Linked DNA regions of Flocculibacter collagenilyticus. The protein of the gene in region 1 interacts with the protein of each later gene in a pairwise test. Links are inferred from orthologs where the notes say so. Each region holds a gene or a part of one and is shown on either strand. Other genes may lie near its edges.

Evidence for each region.
Region 2: the proteins of hflC (region 1) and ftsH interact in binary tests that used the Escherichia coli proteins (3 or more experiments, as listed by UniProt). The link is inferred for Flocculibacter collagenilyticus from one-to-one orthologs.

What each region holds. Positions count from the first base shown.
Region 1 is NZ_CP059888.1:873,390-876,471, forward strand. Bases 334-3,082 are described here. They hold hflC (protease modulator HflC), read left to right. Parts: upstream 334-1,143; coding sequence 1,144-2,022; downstream 2,023-3,082. Other genes in these bases: hflK (FtsH protease activity modulator HflK), read left to right, coding at 334-1,140; HUU81_RS03790 (adenylosuccinate synthase), read left to right, coding at 2,264-3,082. In the rest of the region: more of hflK, read left to right, coding at 1-333.
Region 2 is NZ_CP059888.1:2,726,585-2,729,847, reverse strand. What follows is about bases 79-3,008. They hold ftsH (ATP-dependent zinc metalloprotease FtsH), read left to right. Parts: upstream 79-547; coding sequence 548-2,470; downstream 2,471-3,008. Other genes in these bases: folP (dihydropteroate synthase), read left to right, coding at 2,537-3,008; rlmE (23S rRNA (uridine(2552)-2'-O)-methyltransferase RlmE), read left to right, coding at 79-478. Also shown: more of rlmE, read left to right, coding at 1-78; more of folP, read left to right, coding at 3,009-3,263. UniProt on the Escherichia coli protein: Acts as a processive, ATP-dependent zinc metallopeptidase for both cytoplasmic and membrane proteins. Plays a role in the quality control of integral membrane proteins.

The DNA.
Region 1 (3,082 bases):
GATAATGATCCGTGGAAACAAAAAGGCGGACGTGATCAGGGGCCACCGGATTTAGATCAATTTTTTAAAGAGCTAAGTGATAAATTTGGCGGTTTATTTGGCGGCGGTGGTAAGGGCGGTCAGTCTGGTTCTAGCCCTGCAACGTCTATTGGCTTAACGCTAATTATCGTTATCGCTTTATTGGTATGGTTTATTAGCGGCTTCTACTCAATCAAAGAAGCTGAGAAAGGACTTGTGTTAAGGTTCGGCCAATTTTACGAAATTAAGGAGCCGGGCTTAAGATGGAACCCTCCATTTATTGATGAAGTATTTAACGTTGACGTACAAACCATTCGTACACTACCAGCGTCTGGCTTTATGCTAACGGAAGACGAAAACGTGGTACGTGTTGAATTTGAAGTGCAGTACCGTGTGGTAGACCCGCGTAACTATAAATTTAGCGTGACTAATGCTGATGAAAGTTTGCGTGAAGCAATGGATAGCGCACTTCGTTATGTTGTCGGACATTCAAAGATGGATGCCATTTTAACTTCAGGCCGTGAAGATGTGAGACAAAAAACGTGGCAGGAAATTGAAAAAATCATTGAGCCTTATAATTTAGGTATTACGATTTCTGATGTTAACTTTAAAGATGCCCGTCCTCCAGAAGAAGTAAAAGCGGCATTTGATGATGCAATTTCTGCGCAAGAAGATGAAGAACGTTTTATTCGTGAAGCTGAAGCCTATGCGAGAGAAATTGAACCTGCTGCTCGTGGTCGTGTGAATCGTATGAATCAAGAAGCGCAAGCTTATAAGCAGCGTGTATTACTCGAAGCACAAGGTGAAGTGGCTAAGTTTGAAAAGTTGCTACCAGAGTATGAGGCAGCTCCGCAAGTAACGCGCCAACGCCTATATCTCGACGCGATGGAAGCTGTGTTCAGTGCGACATCTAAAGTTATTGTAGATGTGGAAGGTGGGGGTAACATGATGTACCTTCCGTTAGACAAGATTATGCAAAATCAAAATAGAGCATCATCAAACCCTAAAAAAGCCGACGTACAGTCAATAAGAGATACAGTCACAACGAATAATACCCAATCATCGTCTAACCAGACGAAGGTAGGTGTACGTTCAGATAGAACACGTAGTGGGAGAAACTAAGCCATGAAGAATTTTTCAATTGCAGCAGTTATTGCTTTAATCATTCTTGGTATCTCATCTTTATTTGTTGTTCAAGAAGGGCAGCGCGGAATTGTTATTCAATTCGGTAAAGTGAAGCGTGATAGTAACGACAATACAGTGGTGTACGAGCCAGGTATTCATTTTAAATTGCCATTTATTGAGCAAGTTAAAAAGCTAGATGCACGTATTCAAACATTGGACGATGCTCCAGACCGTTTCGTAACAGGTGAGAAAAAAGACTTAATGGTTGACTCGTATGTTAAATGGCGCATTTCGGATTTTGCCACTTATTACTTATCAACTGGCGGAAATAAAGCGCAAGCCGAGTCTCTACTTAAACAAAAAGTTAATAATGGATTAAGAACAGAGTTTGGTAACAGAACAATACAAGAGATTGTTTCTGGTGAGCGCGATGAACTAATGAGCCAAGCAATGGAAGCAGCTAAAAGTTCTGATGACATAGGTATTAGCATTGTTGATGTGCGCGTAAAGCAGATAAATTTACCACTTGAAGTCAGTAACTCTATCTTCCAGCGTATGCGTGCAGAGCGTACCGCTGTAGCAAAAGAGCACCGTTCTCAAGGTCAAGAAAAAGCAGAAATTATTCGTGCTGATGTTGATGCTCGTGTAACTGTGATGTTGGCTGATGCTGAGCGTAAAGCATTAACCCTTCGTGGTGAAGGTGATGCAAATGCAGCTAAAATATATGCTGAAACTTACTCAAAAAATCCTGACTTTTATGCGTTTATTCGCAGTCTAGATTCATATAAGAAAAGTTTTGACAGCAAATCGGATGTACTTATTGTACAACCAGATAGCGACTTTTTCCGTTTTATGAAAGATAGCAAAGGCGGTAAATAAGCAAGCGTTTAACCTAATAAGGCCTCAGTCGAGGCCTTATTACTTACCTCCCAATCACTTGACGCTTGTCATTTCCCTCTACCTGTTTTGGGTATTTATTTCTTAACGCTTCATACCTATTCATTTTATTGAACCGCTGTAAAAATATGCAATAAACGGGTGAACATTTAGCTCGAAATTTGTTAGAATCCACGCCTAATTTTTTCTAAGCATAATTGCTTGTGATAATAGTGGCGAAACAATGGGTAAAAACGTCGTTGTACTAGGCACCCAATGGGGTGACGAAGGTAAAGGTAAAGTTGTTGATCTTTTAACAGATAAGGCTTCTTATGTTGTTCGTTATCAAGGAGGTCACAACGCTGGCCACACCTTAGTAATTAACGGTGAGAAGACAGTTCTACATTTAATCCCATCTGGTATTTTACGTGACAATGTAAAATGCATTATTGGTAACGGGGTTGTATTATCTCCTGATGCGCTAATGACTGAAATGACGATGCTTAAAGAGCGCGGTGTTCCAGTACAAGAACGTTTATTTATTAGCGAAGCGTGTCCATTAATCCTTCCATTTCATATTGCACTAGACGTGGCTCGCGAAGAAGCGCGCGGTGCAAAAGCGATTGGTACAACGGGACGCGGAATTGGTCCTGCGTATGAAGATAAGGTTGCACGCCGTGGTTTACGTGTGGGTGATCTATTTAATCCAACATTGTTTGCCGAGAAACTCAAAGAAGTACTCGACTATCACAACTTTATGCTGACTGATTACTATAAAGTTGAAGCGGTTGATTATCAAAAGACGCTGGATGACGCTTTAGCAATTGCCGATTTATTGAAGTCAATGGTAGTAGATGTTACTGACGTGCTAGACAAAGCGCGTAAGAATGGTGAGTCCATTTTATTTGAAGGTGCGCAAGGTACACTACTTGATATCGACCATGGCACTTACCCGTATGTAACGTCTTCAAATACCACTGCAGGTGGTGTTGCTACAGGGGCAGGTTTTGGACCACGTCATTTAGACTATATTTTAGGTATTGTGAAAGCATACACAACACGT
Region 2 (3,263 bases), 1.9 Mb from region 1 along the record:
AGGCATGACGGTTGTTGATCTAGGCGCTGCACCAGGTGGGTGGTCACAGTTAGCGACAGAGCTAGTAGGTATGGAAGGGCATGTTATTGCCTGTGATATTTTATCAATGGACCCGATCGCGGGCGTTGATTTTCTACAAGGTGACTTTCGCGAAGAAGCGGTATTAGATGCATTACTTGCGCGCATTGGCGGCAAAAATGTAGATGTGGTTTTATCTGATATGGCACCAAATATGAGCGGCACGGGTGGGGTTGATCAACCTCGAGCCATGTATTTAGTTGAGCTTGCACTTGATATGTGTAGTCACGTTTTGAAGAAAAATGGCAGTTTTGCTGTTAAAGTATTTCAGGGTGAAGGCTTTGATGAGTATATGAAACAAGTTAAAGAAGTGTTTAAAGTTGTTAAAACAAGAAAACCTGATTCTTCGCGTGCACGTTCAAGAGAAGTTTATATAGTAGCTACTGGATACAAGTTGTAGTAAATTACGTATTTGTTGAACATGTAATAAATTTAAAAGAACCCCCAATTTAGGAAAGAGGTTATTACCTTGAGTGATATGGCAAAAAATTTAATACTCTGGTTAGTGATAGCAGTTGTTTTGATGTCGGTGTTCCAGAGTTTTAGTCCAAGCGACTCCTCTGACAGGCAAGCGAGCTATACGAAGTTTCTGCAAGAGGTGAATCAAGGCCTCATTCGTGAAGTTAAAATTTCACGAGATGGAAAGATCACAGGAATAAAGCGCAGCGGCGAACGATTTGATACTTTTATTCCAACCCAATATGATCCTGACTTACTGAATGATTTATATAAACAGGGGGTTGAGACAACGGGCGAACCACCTGAAGAGCCAAGTATTTTAGCGTCTATCTTTATTTCATGGTTCCCAATGTTACTGCTTATTGGTGTATGGATTTTCTTCATGCGTCAAATGCAAGGCGGTGGCGGAAAAGGCGCGATGTCTTTCGGTAAGAGTAAAGCGCGCTTAATGAGTGAAGACCAAATTAAAACTACTTTTGTTGATGTGGCAGGGTGTGACGAAGCAAAAGAAGAAGTGCAAGAGCTTGTTGATTATCTTAAAGAACCTTCTAAATTCCAAAAGCTGGGCGGTAAAATTCCTAAAGGTGTACTAATGGTAGGCCCACCAGGAACAGGTAAAACGTTATTAGCGAAAGCGATTGCAGGTGAAGCAAAAGTACCTTTCTTTACAATTTCTGGTTCAGATTTTGTGGAAATGTTTGTCGGTGTAGGTGCTTCACGTGTTCGTGATATGTTCGAACAAGCGAAAAAAGCTGCACCATGTATTATTTTCATTGATGAAATAGATGCGGTAGGTCGTCAACGTGGTGCAGGTTTAGGTGGTGGTCACGATGAACGTGAGCAGACATTAAACCAAATGCTAGTTGAAATGGATGGTTTTGAAGGTAATGAGGGTATTATTGTTATTGCTGCAACTAACCGTCCTGATGTGTTAGACCCTGCGTTATTACGTCCAGGTCGTTTTGACCGTCAAGTAACCGTTGGCTTACCTGATGTACGTGGCCGTGAACAGATTTTAAAAGTGCATATGCGTAAAGTGCCATTAGGCGACGATGTTAAGGCGTCGGTAATTGCACGTGGTACACCAGGATTTTCAGGTGCTGATTTAGCCAACCTTGTTAATGAAGCTGCATTATTTGCTGCACGCTCAAACCGCCGTGTTGTTTCGATGGAAGAGTTTGATAAAGCAAAAGATAAAATTATGATGGGCGCTGAACGTAAGTCGATGGTGATGAACGAATCAGAAAAAGAAATGACTGCCTATCATGAAGCTGGACATGCCATTGTTGGCCGTATGGTTCCTGATCATGATCCTGTATACAAAGTATCAATTATTCCTCGTGGTCGCGCACTGGGTGTTACCATGTATTTACCAGAGCAAGATCGCGTCAGTCATTCAAAACAGCATTTAGAAAGTATGTTATCTAGCCTATATGGTGGTCGTATCGCTGAAGCTGTTATTTACGGTGCTGATAAAGTAACCACTGGTGCTTCTAATGATATTGAACGTGCAACTGAAATAGCGCGTAAAATGGTAACTCAGTGGGGTCTTTCAGACTCGATGGGACCAATGCTATATGCAGATGAAGAAGGCGAAGTGTTTTTAGGCCGTACAGCATCTAAGTCTAAATCAATGTCTGATGATACGGCAAAACAAATTGATGCAGAAATTAGAATGATAATCGATCGTAATTATCAGCGTGCAGAAACTATCTTGAATGAAAATATGGATATTCTTCATTCAATGAAAGATGCGTTAATGAAATATGAAACGATTGATGCGAAACAAATCGATCAATTAATGGAAAGAAAGCCTGTTTCTTCGCCGGAAGGATGGGATGATAATGACAAAGGTGCAGGTACGCCTTCAGCGCAGTCTGAAGATGAGTCTGAGCCAGGTGATTTGGATACCAATGGTAAGTCAGTTCACTAAATCTTAAATAACATTACTCTTTTAAAAGCCTCAGTGCAGTCATGCCCTGAGGCTTTCTTATATTTTATGAAGCAAATACATTTCAAAAACAAACAATTGAATTTATCCTCTCCAGTTGTGATGGGGATTTTAAATGTCACTCCAGATTCATTCTCTGATGGTGGCCAACACAATACAGTTGAGCTAGCAGTGAAACATGCAAAACGAATGCTAGAAGAAGGTGCTGAAGTTATTGATATTGGTGGTGAGTCAACTCGCCCAGGAGCACCAGCTGTTTCTCTTGAGGATGAATTAAAGCGAGTTATCCCTGTTATCGAAATACTTAAAAGAGAGTGTGACTGTATTATATCGATTGATACCAGCAAACCAGAAGTAATGAAAGCGGCGATCGATGCAGGTGCCGATATGATTAACGACGTATGCGGATTGCAGCTTGACGGTGCTAAGGAGATGGCTGCTGAATTGGCTGTGCCTGTTTGCATCATGCATATGCAAGGTACGCCCAGAACAATGCAAAAAGCGCCGCAGTATGAAGATGTCACAAGGGATATTATTCGTTTTTTTAAAGAGCGTATCTCCGCATGTTTAAAGGCAGGGATTAAACGAGAGATGTTATTATTAGATCCAGGGTTTGGTTTTGGTAAGTCCGTCTCTCATAACTATCAGTTATTAGCTACGCTGGCTAAATTTCATGAATTAGAACTACCGTTACTCATCGGACTATCAAGAAAGTCTATGATTGGGGCTGTAATTGCTCCTCAAAGTGATAGAATTAGCGGTAGTATCGCTGGTG